DNA from 4 places in the Lentilactobacillus sp. TOM.63 genome. Region 4 is predicted to be linked to each of the others. Evidence: predicted binding sites of a transcription regulator. Region 4 holds the regulator's gene; each other region holds the start of a gene.
The links. Region 4 encodes Rex, which represses fermentation and respiration genes when NADH is low (regulators of the CRP and FNR family bind a similar motif). Its sites were predicted from a motif close to TTGTGAANTANTTCACAA; they were not measured.

Region 1: the regulator Rex is predicted to act here: its motif matches at 1,084-1,101, upstream of QUF07_RS11405 (iron-containing alcohol dehydrogenase).
Region 2: the regulator Rex is predicted to act here: its motif matches at 1,019-1,036, upstream of QUF07_RS01270 (NADP-dependent (R)-specific alcohol dehydrogenase).
Region 3: the regulator Rex is predicted to act here: its motif matches at 890-907, upstream of adhE (bifunctional acetaldehyde-CoA/alcohol dehydrogenase).

The regions. Positions count from the first base shown of each region.
Region 1 covers NZ_JAUCAP010000072.1:1,152-3,359, forward strand. Annotated here, with positions in the region: gene QUF07_RS11405 (iron-containing alcohol dehydrogenase) at 1-1,015, opposite strand, end outside; gene QUF07_RS11410 (DUF975 family protein) at 1,462-2,202, opposite strand.
Region 2 covers NZ_JAUCAP010000004.1:1,159-3,366, reverse strand. Annotated here, with positions in the region: gene QUF07_RS01275 (NADP-dependent glyceraldehyde-3-phosphate dehydrogenase) at 1-684, shown strand, start outside; gene QUF07_RS01270 (NADP-dependent (R)-specific alcohol dehydrogenase) at 1,073-1,831, shown strand; gene QUF07_RS01265 (hypothetical protein) at 1,990-2,208, shown strand, end outside.
Region 3 covers NZ_JAUCAP010000051.1:11,531-13,738, forward strand. Annotated here, with positions in the region: gene QUF07_RS09815 (cation-translocating P-type ATPase) at 1-48, shown strand, start outside; gene QUF07_RS09820 (DUF1836 domain-containing protein) at 187-717, shown strand; gene adhE (bifunctional acetaldehyde-CoA/alcohol dehydrogenase) at 932-2,208, shown strand, end outside.
Region 4 covers NZ_JAUCAP010000002.1:61,877-64,084, forward strand. Annotated here, with positions in the region: gene QUF07_RS00815 (ABC-F family ATP-binding cassette domain-containing protein) at 1-424, opposite strand, end outside; gene QUF07_RS00820 (redox-sensing transcriptional repressor Rex) at 608-1,240, shown strand; gene groES (co-chaperone GroES) at 1,634-1,918, shown strand; gene groL (chaperonin GroEL) at 1,992-2,208, shown strand, end outside.

The sequences.
Region 1 (2,208 bases), on a different contig from region 4:
TATTAACGTCATCACACATTTGGCGCATTGCCTTGATTGACAGGTCAGCTGCTTCACGAACTGACAAGCCCTCTGTATTCTCACCCATAATCTCGGCTAATTGTGCAAATCGCTCCGGGCAGGCAATGATGTTATATTTTTCAACAATTGGCAGTAACATTGCACAGCAGACACCATGTGGGGCGTCATACTGACCGCCCAATTGATGCGCCATTGCGTGAACATATCCCAAATCAGCGTTATTGAAGGCCATCCCGCCTAACATTTCAGCTTCAACCATCTTGGTTCGCGCTTCGACATTATGACCGTTGGCGTATGCTTCTCGCAGACTCTCTTCAACTAATTTGATTGCTTCGACACACTGGCCATCGGTGATTTCATTTCGATTGGTTGAAACATATGGTTCAATCGCCTGAACAAATGTATCCATTCCAGTTGCCGCAGTTAAATTTGCCGGAACATCCAGCATCAGCATTGGGTCGTTAAATGAAACCAATGGCACATTTCGCCATGAGACAACAACGAACTTCAGTTTCGTCTTTTCATTTGTAATGACACAGTGGCGAGTCAATTCTGAAGCAGTACCGGCAGTCGTGTTAACGGCCATCAATGGTGGCAATGGATTGCTGAGAGTTTCAATCCCAGCTAATTTGGTAATGTCATCCCCATTTGTCAAAATAATGCCGATCCCTTTACCACAGTCATGAGAGGAGCCCCCACCGACAGTGATAATACTGTCACAATCGTTGTCCAGATAAACCTGCTTCCCCTCTTGAATGTTACGGATCTTCGGGTTAGGTTCGACGCCATCATAAATGACATAAGGAACCCCGGTTTTGTCCAATGAAGCAAGGGTCTGGGCAACTGGGCCATTTTCCATTGAACGCAAAACGGTGTCAGTCACGACCAAAGGCTTCTTCATGTTCAGCATCTTAGCCCGATCACCAATTTTTTCAATAACGCCTTTACCAAAAAAGTTCACACTAGGCATTAAAAAATCAAAATTTTCTTTCATTATAAGGATCCTCCAATATGATTCACTCAGATTTGAAGCCAGTTACATCGTAGCATTCTCACGTGTTTTTGTAAATAATTTCACAAATATTAGTCGACTTCCAAAATCATTTTTTAAGTTCAATCAGCATTTATGCGGTAAGTACTTAATGATCAAATTGAGACTCACGCAATAAATTATCACGCCGATTGAAAGCGCTTGTGAGTCAGTGCTTGTGAAAAAAACGTTCTATATCGAACAAAAAAAGTGACCGGACAATTTCTGCCCGAGCCACTTCAGCTAACTTACGAAGCTAACAATACTTGCTTTTGCGATCCAGATAAGGGATTGCAACATACCACGACCCCCACCGTTCATACAAAAACGGCCATGCATCCCAAAACTAGAATGCACGGCCGCCTTCGTTTCAACTTCAGAGCTAAGTCATCTTTTGGTCCCAATCTCGATCACGCTTGATGATCAAAAATACTGGTTAAATCTTCTGACTCGGAATCATCGGCGATCTTGACGTAAAAGTTTGCGAAAGCCAATTGAGTATACGGCAACACCCAAAATGACAAAACACCAAATGACAAGCCTTCCAGAATATACCAGCCTATAAAACTTAAGGCCAAAATGAAATATTCCATCTTATGCCCGGCCATCATCTGCCGGCTTTTGGTGATTGCCTCAAAATACCCAATTGGTTTGCCAGCGTCTAATGCATCACGATAGATATTTAATGCCTGAACGTAAGAGAAACTCTTGATAATCCCAGGAATCACCAACAAAAGCGACCACAAAAAAATCATGATTGTTGTCAAAATTCCCATGATAATCGCACTGATAAAATAAGTGCCATTATTCAAGATCGTAAACGATTTGGTCACTGGCTGATCGAATTTAGCCTTATTTCGCAACAAATCGATGCTGGCGAAGGTCATCCCTGCAGACAGCAAACTAATAATGATTCCTAATAAAGCCATAATGGCAAAAATCAACAGCAAGTTTTCAGTACCAGCGTTCAGGTCCCCTTCAAGGAGCATGGCATAGCTATTCTGAAACGCCTTTGACTGAATATCAATCATTGAACTGGCAAAGGAATTGCCGAACTGTAAAATAATCACTGGTAAAAATAAAATCACAAAAAATGGAAAATGACTTGATAATAGTCGTTTAGATTCAAGTTTTAAGCTAATTCGGTCCATAGAACC
Region 2 (2,208 bases), on a different contig from region 4:
GAATTAGGTGGGAAGGACCCCGCAATCGTCTGCGACGACGCTGATTTGGATAAGACGGCTGATAACATTGTCAAAGGCGCTTATTCATATTCAGGCCAACGTTGTACCGCCGTTAAACGGGTGCTGGTTGACGACAAAGTTGCTGATGAACTTGTTGCCAAGTTAAAAGAAAAGGTCGAAAACCTGTCAGTTGGCTCACCAGTTAACGACAGTGCGATTGTCCCATTGATTGATGATAAGGCTGCTGACTTTGTTCAGGGATTGATTGACGATGCCTTGGATAAAGGGGCCACTTTAGTGAGTGGTAACAAACGGGATGGCAACTTGCTTCAACCAACGTTGCTGGACAATGTGACCGAGGACATGGATATTGCTTGGATTGAACCATTTGGCCCAGTCTTACCAGTTATTCGGGTTCACTCAGTTGATCAAGCGGTTGAAATTGCCAACAAATCAAACTTTGGTTTACAAGCCAGTGTCTTCACTCAGGATATTGACAAAGCCCTTGAAATTGCCGGTGCTGTTGAGGTTGGAACCGTTCAAGTTAATGGTCGCCCACAACGGGGGCCTGACAACTTCCCATTCTTAGGCGTTAAGGCGTCAGGAATGGGAACCCAAGGTGTTCATAACAGTATTCTTTCAATGTCACGAGAGAAATTAACCGTTATTAATTTAAAACCATAAACGAAGAATTCCACATAGAGATAGATTGATGTTTCATGTGAAACATTAAGAAAGCCACGGATTCAGGATTATTCCATTGATAAGCGGAATAATGGTGCCTGATAATCCATGGCTTTTTGTTTAAAAGAGCTTCATTTTAGTACATTAGCTGTTAATCGTGAGGGTAAGGATTGGCATCTCTCAGAATTTCCATTGAGGTGTGAAACTTAGCTATGGGGTAACTACTTCAGATTAGGTTACCAAATTAATTGGTCTGTTTGATGCTACAAGTGTTGCCAATTAAACAAAGAAGTGAAAATAATTTACAAATCAAAGCAAACCAGGTATGCTATATTTGTGAACTAAGTAACTATAGCAGGTCAATTATGGCCATATCGGAGGTAGTCAAATGACAGATAGATTAAAAGGAAAAGTTGCGATTGTAACCGGCGGGACTCTAGGGATTGGCTTGGCCATCGCGGACAAGTTCGTTGAGGAAGGCGCTAAAGTTGTGATCACTGGCCGGCATGCTGATGTTGGCGAGAAAGCTGCCAAATCGATTGGCGGTCAGGATGTGATTCGGTTCATGCAACACGATGCCTCCGACGAAGCTGGTTGGACAAAATTATTTGATGATACTGAAAAAGCATTTGGTCAAGTGACCACCATCGTTAATAATGCCGGTATTGCTGTTAGTAAGAGTGTTGAAAACACGACTACTGAAGAATGGCGAAAATTACTTTCAGTTAACTTAGATGGAGTCTTCTTTGGGACTCGTTTAGGTATTCAGCGAATGAAGAACAAACACTTGGGGGCATCGATTATTAACATGTCTTCAATTGAAGGATTTGTTGGCGATCCAACTTTGGGTGCTTACAATGCATCTAAAGGGGCGGTTCGAATTATGTCCAAATCAGCTGCTCTGGATTGTGCTTTGAAAGATTACGATGTCCGGGTTAACACGGTTCATCCAGGTTACATCAAGACACCACTAGTTGATGACTTGGAAGGTGCCGAAGAAATGATGTCCCAACGTAGCAAAACGCCAATGGGCCATATTGGCGAACCAAACGATATTGCTTGGATCTGCGTTTATTTGGCCTCAAACGAGTCGAAGTTTGCAACCGGAGCAGAATTCGTTGTGGATGGTGGTTATACGGCTCAATAAACTGTAAATATTAGCTGGTTGATTTGAACTCCCCTAGGGGCTAAAATCAACCAGCTTTTTGTTTCGGAACAAATGTTTACAAGAGTCACAAAAAACAAATGCCCTACGCAATTCCGTGCTACAATCGACATGAAAATAATGGTATAAGAAGGTGGGTCATGACAAAATTAAGGTCGAATAATGACGGATTTCCATTCACTGCCCGAACAGATTATCGCCAGCACTTGCAACAACTTGTAGCAAGTGCGCTGCCCGCTGATTTTGAATTGGCGGCTGCTAATTTTGCCCGGTCGACCGCGATTTCTTACTGGCTGATTAAGAAATCAAATGCCAAGCATAGTCATGATTGGATCACGCTGCGGGTTGCAACGCATCCT
Region 3 (2,208 bases), on a different contig from region 4:
TTCCTAACGCAACGGGAAAAGCGAAGAGCTCGGAAAAAGAGATCGTAATGTTGGCGGCGCAGTTCAGGCCAGTTTTGGTTAAGCAAGCTTAGCAGGTTACCATTTAGCAAAGCTTGTTTTTTATTTGCTTCTAGATAGTCTTTGAAACTAGATAATATGGTATAATAAAACCAAGGGAGTGATTTCATGAGCTACGATGCAGAACAATATGAACAATGGGAACAGAAACTAAAGAAGGTGGAGTTGCCATTGTGGTCAGAATTACCTAATTTCTCGCTGTACATGGATCAGGTGACTGCTCTGGTGAATGACACACTGGGACCGATTGGAATTGATCAAGTGACGCCAGCGATGATTAATAATTACGTCAAGCACAAGGCGATCATGGCACCCGTCAAGAAAAAATATCAAACCATGCAGATTGCGGACGTGATTTTAATTAGCTTATTGAAGCCAGCCTTTTCACTGGCAACCATTCGTCATGGGATTGATCAAGTAACCGCCAATATTTATCCGCAGCAAGCTTATGATCGTTTCGTTAAACGGCTCATGTTCTCGTTTAAGAACATCGATGGCAGAAATAACGGCCGGGCGATTGAAGAAAAAAATTTGAACGATAAATTAATGCAAGTTGCTGTAAATGTCATCATTGATCGAGTTCAATCAGAAAAACTGTTGGAAATTATTGAAAAACCTTTAACTAAAATCGAGAAGTAGCGAAAGCGTTCACATGGTAATTTCTGTAATCGTTTTCATTAAGGAGGGGACTGAATTATAAGCTCCTCCTTTTGTTTACCTTGATGTCACAGGGATTCGACGCTTACTGAAAACTTTTGTGATTTTTTGAACAAAACTATTTACAATTCAAAAAATTGTGATAGTATTGTAATTGTGAAATTGATAACAAACATATTTTCATTGGAGGCAAGCAATGATTGAAAACAAAGTAGCAGAAAAGAAAGCACCAAAAACTGAAGGCAAGACTGACGTTGATACAATGATTAACGGTTTAGTTTCAAAGGCGCAAAAAGCACTTAAAATCATGGACTCATTTGATCAAGAGAAAGTTGATCACATCACTCACGAAATGGTGATGGCTGGTCAAGATAAGCACATGGAATTAGCTCAGATGGCTTATGACGAAACCGGCCGTGGGGTTGCTGAAGACAAAGCAATTAAGAATATGTATGCTACCGAAGAGATCTGGCACAGCATCCGTAATCATAAGACTGTCGGCGTTATCAAGGATGATAAGGAGCGTCAGTTAATTACTGTCGCTGAACCCCTCGGTGTCCTTGCAGGAATCACACCTGTAACCAACCCAACTTCAACTGCATTGTTTAAATCAATTATCTCGATGAAAACCCGAAACCCAATTATCTTTAGTTTCCATCCCCAAGCATTGAAATCATCAATTGCAGCAGCCAAAGTTGTTCGCGATGCTGCAATTGCCGCCGGCGCTCCGGAGGGTTGTATCCAATGGATCACCGAACCAAGTATTGAAGCAACTGATAAATTAATTAATAATCCAGGAGTTGCCAGTACTTTAGCTACTGGTGGTCCCGGCATGGTGAAGGCCGCTTATTCTACTGGTAAACCAGCCCTTGGTGTTGGTCCTGGTAATGGTCCTGTTTATATTGAAAAAACGGCCAATATTTTACGGGCAGTGAACGATTTGGTTCTTTCAAAGACCTTTGATAACGGGATGATCTGTGCGACTGAAAACAGTGCTGTTATTGATACTGAGATCTATGAACAGGTTAAAGCCGAGTTAGTTAAAAATGGCGTTTACTTCGTTCCAAAGAAGGAACAAAAGAAGCTTGCTGATACTATGTTTGATCCACAACGTGTTAGTGTTCGCGGTCCAATTCCTGGTAAGTCTGCTAAAGCAATCGCTGAACTAGCCGATATCAAAGTACCAGACAATACAAAGATTTTGGCTGCGGAAGTAACTGAAGTTGGCCCTAAGGAACCATTATCAGCCGAAAAGCTTTGCCCAGTCATCAGCATTTATCGTGCGAAGGCTCAAGAAGATGCCTTCGATATTTGTGAACGATTGCTCAACTTTGGTGGTCTTGGTCATACCGCAGGCATTCAAACTCTTGATGACGACTTGGCACTTAAGTTTGGTATCAAGATGAAGGCTGCCAGAGTGCTTGTTAATACGCCAACCAGTCTTGGCGGATTAGGTAATCTATATAATGAAAT
Region 4 (2,208 bases):
AACCATAACCGTTGTGCTGTTCAAAATCCGCCCGAATATTATCATATTGTGATGAAATTTGGGCATATTCCTCGGAAGCTGGGTCAATCGAGGGATCACTCATCTGCGCCTCTAATTCGTGAATCTTTCGTTCTTGTTGTTTAAATTTGGCGAAGACGGCGGCCATTTCATCATAAATTGATTTATCGGAATCTAGGCCAGTGTCTTGTGCCAAGTAACCAATGCTCAGATTCTTTTTGGTCACAATTTGGCCACCATCGAGCGATTGTTCACCGATTATCATTTTGACTAAGGTGGATTTTCCGGCGCCGTTTCGGCCCACCAAAGCAATTCGACTTTTTTCTTGGACGGCCATATTCACATTCGAAAAGATTTCTTCCCCGTTAAATCGTTTGGTTAAATCTTGGGCTTGTAAAATTATCAATTCAGCGGCCACCTTTCTGTAGTTAACAGTATATAATTTTATCATATTATCTGGTTTTACAATAATAGTTTGTAAGTATTACTTGAAATACATTTCACAAGGTGGCATTATATGATAGAATAATAAATAAAGATGGGTTCACAAAGTTTTGAATTTTTAAAATAGGTTTTACAGGAGGAAATTTTGACAGCCGAAAACATTCCAAAGGCGACCGCGAAACGATTGCCAATTTATTATCGATATTTAAATATTTTACACGATACCGGAAAACAACGGATCTCTTCTACCGAGTTGGCAGAAGCGGTTCAGGTGGATTCTGCCACCATTCGCCGAGACTTTTCATATTTTGGCGCATTGGGTAAACGGGGTTATGGTTATGATGTCGATAGCCTACTGAACTTCTTTAAGCAGATCTTGAACCAGGAACACCTGACCAACGTTGCTTTGATTGGTGTTGGTAACTTGGGCCACGCGCTGTTAAACTTTAATTTTCACAAAGATAGCAACGTACGGATTTCTGCGGCATTTGATACGAATGGAACGATCATTAATACCATTGAGGATGGGGTACCAGTCTATCCAATCTCAGAGCTTGCCAGCCAGCTGCATGAACAACAAATTCAGGTTGTGATCCTGACAGTGCCATCATCTGCAGCCCAAGAAGTTGCAGCGGATGCGGTAGCTGGGGGCGTAAAAGGGATCTTGAATTTCACCCCAATCCGAATCTCAGTACCTGATAATGTGCTGGTTCAAAACGTCGATTTGACCAATGAACTACAGACGTTGATTTACTTTATCGATAACTTTGGAAAGTAGTTTCCTGCGACTTTACCTCGATTGAAAAACACGATTAATGTGTGGATAAGTCGAAGTTAAAGCTCGGGTTGAATTTAAATAAAGTGCCTCGCGATGAACGTTTCTTGTTCACGGCGAGGCGCTTTATTTGATTTATAAGAGTGCAAGATGTGTCTAAATATGGGTATTGGTTTATTTAAAGTAGGGGATGATTCAAAAATAGAGCAATTAGGCGATGATTTAAATCCCTGCCACAAACCCTGGTATAATCCCAATCCAGGCATGATATCCTGAACATTTTCTAATAAATCCTTGCAATTAGATCAAAAAAATAATATATTATAAACAGTGATTAGCACTTCTGTCATTCAAGTGCTAATGATGCTAAAAATAGTTGTAAATGGAGGGACTAACGTGTTAAAACCATTAGGCGATCGTGTAATTATCGAAACAGAAAAAGAAGAAGAAAAGTCGGTAGGCGGTATCGTATTAGCAGATAATGCTAAGAAGAAGCCACAAGCCGGTACAGTTGTTGCCGTAGGTGATGGCCGAGTTTTGGACAATGGTCAAAAGGTTGCGCCAGTTGTAAAAAAGGGCGACAAGGTAATGTTCGATAAGTACGCAGGTACTGAGATCGAGGACAACGATAAATCCTATCTAGTTTTACATGAAAAAGATATTGTCGCAGTTGTTGAATAAACTTTTTGCGAAATAATCAGCATCATTAATTTATATAATAAATCAAAAATACATTTTTGAGGTGAAATTTGTAATGGCTAAACAAGTTAAGTTTTCTGAAGATGCCCGCGGCGCAATGCTCAAGGGTGTTGATAAATTAGCAGACACAGTTAAAGCAACATTAGGACCAAAAGGCCGCAACGTTGTTTTGGAACAATCAGCAGGCAACCCAACGATCACAAATGATGGTGTTACAATTGCAAAGGCAATCGAATTGCCAGATCATTTTGAAAACATGGGTGCCAAATTAG